2 regions of the uncultured Cloacibacillus sp. genome follow, and region 2 is predicted to be linked to the other one. Evidence: predicted binding sites of a transcription regulator. Region 2 holds the regulator's gene; the other holds the start of a gene.

Region 1 (3,415 bases), on a different contig from region 2:
GTCACGGGCGTGCCCGACATCTTCGACGTGCTTATCCTCCAGGGGCTCGCGATTCCCGCGGTGCTCACGCTCGGCCTCAACATCTGGACGACGAACAACAACGCGCTCTACACCGCGGGCCTCGGCGTCTCGAACATCACGAAGATACCGAACAAGCCGCTCGTCCTCGTCAGCGGCGCGATAGGCACGGGCCTCGCGGTATGGCTCTACTACAACTTCGTCGGCATGCTGAACCTGCTCTCCGGCATGATCCCGCCCGTCGGCGCGGTGCTCATCCTGCACTACTTCATGCACCGCGACGAGTATGAGGAGAATGCGAAGGCCGAAATCCGCGCGGTCAACATGCCCGCGATACTCGCGGTCGTCGCCGGTTCGCTCGTAGGCGTCTTCGTCACCGCCGGCATCAAACCCGTCAACTCGCTCTTCGTCGCCGCGGTCGTCTTCGTAATCGCCGACCGCCTCTGCGGGAAGCGCGGCTAAAAATTTCAGGAAAGGACTGTTCCGCAATGCTCGTAAAAAATATCTTCATCGAAAACTCAACGGAAGCGAAGGACATCCGCGTAACGGACGGCAAGTTTGAGGAAATCGCGCAGAACCTGACGCCGCGCGAAGGCGAAGAGGTCGTCGACGGCGCGGGCAAGCTCGCGATACCGCCCTTCATCGAGAGCCACGTCCACCTCGACACCTGCCTCACGGCCGGCGACCCCGTATGGAACCTTTCCGGCACGCTCTTCGAGGGCATCGAGTGCTGGAGCAAGCGCAAGGAAAAGCTCTCGAAGGAGGACGTCAAGGAGCGCGTCCGCCGCGCCGTGCGCATGCAGGCCGCGAACGGCGTCCAGCACGTCCGCACGCACGTCGACGTCACAGACCCGACGCTCGTCGCGATGGAGGCGATGATAGAGCTGCGCGAGGAGCTCAAGGACTTCGTCAACATCCAGATAGTCGCCTTCCCGCAGGAGGGCATCATGAGCTACCCGAACGGCGAGCAGCTCCTCGAAGATTCCGTCAAGATGGGCGCTGACTGCGTCGGCGCGATTCCGCACTTCGAGTTCACGCGCGAGTACGCCGTCGAGTCCGTCAACTACTGCATGAAGATAGCGGAGAAGTACGGCAAGCTCGTCGACGTCCACTGCGACGAGATAGACGACGAACAGTCGAAGGGGCTCGAGGTCCTCGCCGCGCGCGCCCTTGAGAGCGGCATGAAGGACATGGTGACGGCGAGCCACACGACGGCGATGCACAGCTACAACAACGCCTACTGCGGCAAGCTCTTCCGCCTGCTCCGCATGAGCGACATCAACTTCGTCTGCAACCCGCTCGTCAACACGCACCTCCAGGGACGCTTCGACACCTACCCGCGCCGCCGCGGCGTGACGCGCGTCAAGGAACTGCTCGCGAACGGCAACAACGTCTCGTTCGGCCACGACGACATCTTCGACCCGTGGTATCCGCTCGGAACGGGCAACATGCGCGACGTCATCTTCATGGGGCTCCACGTCTGCCAGATGATGGGCTACCAGGAGATAATGGACTCCTACCGCCTCTGCACCTACAACGCCGCGAAGACGCTGCACCTCACGGGCTACGGCATCGCCGAGGGCAACGACGCGAGCTTCATAATCCTCGACGGCGACAACTTCTACAACGCGCTCAACCGCAAGGGCGAGGTGCTGCGCTCCTACAACAAGGGCCGCCTCATCGCCTCCGCCGAGCCCGCCAAGAGAGAGATACACTTCTAACAGAAAAACGAAGCTTTGCGGCCGCGCCGGAAATTTCACGGCGCGGCCGTTTTTTGTGCATTCCGCACTCCGAACGGCGCGAGCGCCCTTCACGACTGAAAGATTTAATAAAGTCAAACCGTTTATGTAAAAGCGCGGATAAGCGCGAAAACTTCGCAAAACACCATAAAACAGAAAATATTTGGAAATAACCTGATTTGAGAAAAGCGGCACCGCTCATTACAATTTCAGCTGTAAAGAAAATTAGCACTCAATGAGTGCGAGTGCTAATACAAATCAAGCAAATTTTGCAGGAGGGGATTTTCCTATGAAACTTAAACCGCTTGGAGACAGACTCGTAGTTAAGGCGGCTCCGAATGAGGAAAAGACGAAGGGCGGACTCGTCCTTCCCGATACAGTGAAAGAGAAGCCCGTCGAGGGCGAAGTCGTCGCGGTAGGCCAGGGCAAGGTGCTCGAGAACGGCACGCGCCAGCCGATGGAAGTCAAGGTCGGCGACAAGGTCATCTACAGCAAGTACTCCGGCACCGAAGTCAAGGTCGACGACGAGACCTACCTCGTCATCGGAGAGAGAGACGTTCTCGCTATCATAGAGAAGTAAGGAATTGGAGGAATAGATTATTATGGCAAAGGTTCTGCTTTTCAAAGAAGAAGCTCGCCGCGCTATGGAGCGCGGAATCAATAAAGTCGCGGACACCGTCGGCATCACCCTCGGACCGAAGGGCCGCAACGTCGTACTCGAGAAGAAATTCGGATCGCCGACCATCACCAACGACGGCGTGACCATCGCGAAGGAAATCGAGCTCGAAGATCCGTTCGAGAACATGGGCGCGCAGCTCATCAAGGAAGTTGCTTCCAAGACCAACGACGTCGCGGGAGACGGAACCACGACCGCTACCGTCCTCGCCCGTGCGATGATCCGCGAGGGAACGAAGAACGTAGCCGCCGGCGCGAACGGCATGCAGCTCCGCAAGGGGATGGAGCTCGCGACCGAAATCGTAGTCGACGAACTCAAGAAGCAGGCCGTGCCCGTCAAAGAGCACAAGAAGATCGCCCAGGTAGCTTCCATCTCCGCCAACGACAAGAAGGTCGGCGAGCTCCTCGCCGAGGCTATGGAGAAGGTCGGCGAGGAAGGCGTCATCACCGTTGAGGACAGCAAGAGCCTCGGCACGACGCTCGAGACCGTCGAAGGCCTCCAGTTCGACAAAGGCTACCTCAGCCCCTACATGATCACCAACCCCGACCGCATGGAAGCGGTCCTCGACGACGCGAACATCCTTATCGTAGACGGCAAAATCTCCAACGTTAAGGACATGCTCCCGATACTCGAGAAGAGCGTGCAGCTCGCGAAGCCGCTCCTCATCATCGCCGAAGACGTCGAAGGCGAAGCCCTCGCGACGCTCGTCGTCAACAAGCTCCGCGGCATACTCCAGGTCGTAGCCGTCAAGGCCCCGGGCTTCGGCGACCGCAGAAAGGCTATGCTCCAGGATATAGCCATCGTCACCGGCGCGACCGTCATCAGCGAAGAAGTCGGCCGCAAGCTCGACAGCGCCGACGTAGCGGACCTCGGCCACGCGAAGAAGATCAAGGTCAGCAAGGAAGCCACGACGATAGTCGAAGGCGGCGGCGACCCGCAGGCCATCAAGGACCGCGCTGCTCAGATTAAGAAAGAGCACGCC
Region 2 (3,415 bases):
GGCGGGCGAAGGCACGTCAGTGACGTAAATCTGAAGAATCTCGCGCCTCGCCTCGAAGAAGCGCAGCGAAGCCTCGCTCGCGCCGAGGCGCAGCGCCGCCTGCGCCAGTTCGCGCCGGTTTTCAAACTTTATCAGATGAGCCTTCATCTTTAATCGAATTCCTGAATTATGCGGAGCCCCTTGAGATGCTCGGTGAAGTTGAGCCCCATGAGGCAGTAGCCGTGCAGGCTGTCGAAGGTCAGCACGCTGTACGACGCCGTGTCGACGTGCAGCCGCCAGTAGCTCGGGCGCTGCACCCCGATCGCGCCCGCCATCAGCGGCTTCAGCACGCCGCGGTGCGCGATGAGCGCGATGTTCGCGCCGCGGTGCTCGGCTATGATTTTATTGAGCTCCGCAAGCGCGCGGTCGCGCACCTGGTCGAGCGTCTCGCCGCCCTCGATTACGAGCTCCTCGGGCTGGTTCAGCCACGTCTGCCATTTCTCGGGCTCTTCCTTCGCGAGCTCCGCCTTGATGCGGTTCTCCCACGGGCCGAGATGTATGTTGCAGAAGCCCTCGCGCGCCTCGTATGGCAGGCCGAGCGCCTCGCCGAGTATCGCGGCGGTCGATGTCGCGCGCGACAGCGGGCTTGTATAAATGTAGTCTATCTTCTTGTCTTTCATAGCTTCGGCGAGAGCGTGCGCCTGAAGCACGCCGTTCTCGTTGAGGGGGAAGTCCACGCAGCCGCGTATGCGGTTCTCCTTGTTGCCCGCGCACTCTCCGTGGCGGATCAAATATACGGTCGTCTTGTCGTTTGCCATTTCCGTCTAAAACTCCAGTCGCCGGCTTAAAGTTACCGCCGCGCCGCGGCGAGGGCCGGACATTTAGTAATTATACAATAATTCCCATGCTTTCATTGCGCGCCGCGCGCGTGCAAAAAGTCAAAAAAATTTTTTTGACCTGTCTTGACAAATGCCTTTATGACGCTTATCATGTATCGCGTTGAAGATGTTTAGCACTCGTGATGAATGAGTGCTAATAAACCTGGAGGACGAAAGGCGGTGAAGCCGGGGTGATTACGCAAAGACAGCTCGAAGTCGTGCTCTCCGTCGTCTGCGAATATATAAAGAACGGCGAGACGGTCGGCTCGCGCACGGTCTCGCGCCGCTACCTCACGGGGCGCAGCTCCGCGACGATCCGCAATGAAATGTCCGACCTCGAGGACCTCGGCTTCCTCAAGCAGACCCACGCATCGTCGGGCAGGATTCCGACGACGCAGGGCTACCGCCTCTACGTCGACTCCGTGCTCCGGCGCGTCGACAACGCCGGCCCCTCCGTGAAGCTCCTCAAAAAAATGATGGAGCACAAGCAGGGGCTCGAGAAGATGCTCGCCTCGGCCTCCGAGATGCTGAGCCGCGTTTCGGACTACGTCGGCATCGCTGCGATAACGCCGCTCGACACCGTGCGCTTTCATCACGTGAACTTCGTGCGCATGGGCGAGCGCCAGGTGCTGTTGCTTGTGGTGCTTCAGGGCGGCCTCGTCCATCAGAAGTTCATCAACGTCGCCGTCGACATGCCGCAGGAGGACCTCGACAGCCTCGCCGCGAAGCTCAACCGCTTCTCCGGCATGGCGTGGAGCGACATAAAGAAAACCGTGAAGAAGGAGCTTCTCGCGGACATCGGACGTTACCACGACGAATGCGAGAAGGCAGTGCTCGCGATAGATTCGATGCTCGGCGCGCACGAGCCGAAGATTTTTACAGGTTCGTTCAGCCACATGATGAACCTCCAGGACTTTCAGGACCTCGGGCGCATGCAGGCGCTCTGCTCCTTCCTTGAGGAAGAGGACAGCATGGCAGAGCTCGTCAAGCGATGCTCCGCCGACGGCCTCAACGTCATGATAGGCGAGGAAAACGGCCTGCCCGGCATGAAGGGCTCGTCGATAGTCGCAGCTACGGGCGAGGCGGGCGGGCAGAAGGCCGTCGTCGGACTGATAGGCCCCGAGCGCATGGATTACGAAAAAGCAATAGCTTCGATAGACGGAGTGCTGCGCAAGCTCGACTCCGAATCTGCCGAGAAAGAGGAGATAAAGAAATGACCGACCAGGAAAAAGAAAACCGCGCCGGCACAGAGAACGAAGAGCCCAAAGCCGCCGAAGCGGCGGCGAACGAAGCCGCGGCCTCCGAAGCGGTGCGGGACGGCGAAATCAAGAAACTGACCGCCGACGTTGAAAAACAGGCGGACGAGATAAAGAAGCTGAAAGAAGAGGTTGCGCGCGCGCGCGCCGACTACTTCAACCTCCGCACGAGGATGGAGCGCGACCGCGAGAGCAACGCGAAGCTCGCCGCCGAGCAGGCGGTGAAGGAGATGCTGCCGGTATTTGAGAACCTCGAGCGCATAGCGGCGGCGATAAACGACCCCGAGAGCGGGATGGCGAAGGGCATGGCGATGGTCATACGCCAGTTCTCCGACGGGCTATGCAAGCTCGGGCTTGAGTTCATCCCGACGGAAGGGCCGTTCGACCCGGCGCTTCACGAGGCGATATCGATGGAGCCCGTCGACGACGAGTCGAAGGACGGACACATCATCGGAGCGGTCAGCAGAGGCTACAAGCTCGCGGGCAGGGTGCTCAAAGCGCCGCAGGTCCGCGTAGGCAAGTACAACGGATAAATAAAGGAAACATCAGAGCGGCGAAGCCGCAGACAAGTTAAAAATAAAAGGTGGAATCAATTATGGGAAAAGTAATAGGAATAGACCTCGGAACAACTAACAGCTGCGTAGCGGTGAAAGAAGGAGACAACGTAACGGTAATCCCGAACCCCGAAGGACAGCGCACGACCCCGTCGGTCGTCGCCTTCTCTAAGGACGGACAGATACTCGTCGGACAGCTTGCGAAACGCCAGGCGATAGTCAACCCCGACCGCACCGTCATATCGATCAAGCGTTCGATGGGCAGCGACAAGACCGTCTCCATCGACGGCAAGAGCTACACGCCGCAGCAGATTTCGGCGATGATACTCCAGAAGCTGAAAAAGGACGCGGAGGAATACCTCGGCACCTCGATCAGCGACGCGGTCATCACCTGCCCGGCCTACTTCACCGACGCCCAGCGCCAGGCGACGAAGGACGCGGGAACCATCGCTGGCCTCAACGTGCTCCGCATCATCAACGAGCCGACGGCGGCCTGCCTCGCCTACGGCGTGAACCTTGAGAAGAGCGACAACAAGATAATGGTCTACGACCTCGGCGGCGGAACGTTCGACGTTTCGATCCTCGACGTCGGCGACGGAGTCTTCGAAGTCCTCTCGACCGCCGGCGACAACAGGCTCGGCGGCGACGACTGGGACAACAGGATAGTCGAGTGGCTCGCCGGCGAGTTCAAGAAGAGCGACGGCATCGACCTTCTGAAGGACAAGATGGCCGCGCAGCGTCTGCGCGA

Evidence for each region. The regulator HrcA, encoded in region 2, represses chaperone genes, less so after heat shock. The targets are predictions, from matches to a motif close to TTAGCACTCNNTNNNANNGAGTGCTAA.
Region 1: a site for HrcA is predicted at 1,983-2,009, ahead of groES (co-chaperone GroES). Genes of this name have one in related genera too.

The regions. Positions count from the first base shown of each region.
Region 1 covers NZ_CAWUXW010000003.1:142,236-145,650, forward strand. Annotated here, with positions in the region: gene codB (cytosine permease) at 1-480, shown strand, start outside; gene codA (cytosine deaminase) at 507-1,739, shown strand; gene groES (co-chaperone GroES) at 2,047-2,337, shown strand; gene groL (chaperonin GroEL) at 2,360-3,415, shown strand, end outside.
Region 2 covers NZ_CAWUXW010000005.1:75,330-78,744, reverse strand. Annotated here, with positions in the region: gene folP (dihydropteroate synthase) at 1-147, opposite strand, end outside; gene ABGT66_RS11595 (histidine phosphatase family protein) at 150-797, opposite strand; gene hrcA (heat-inducible transcriptional repressor HrcA) at 1,049-2,074, shown strand; gene ABGT66_RS11585 (nucleotide exchange factor GrpE) at 2,071-2,646, shown strand; gene dnaK (molecular chaperone DnaK) at 2,709-3,415, shown strand, end outside.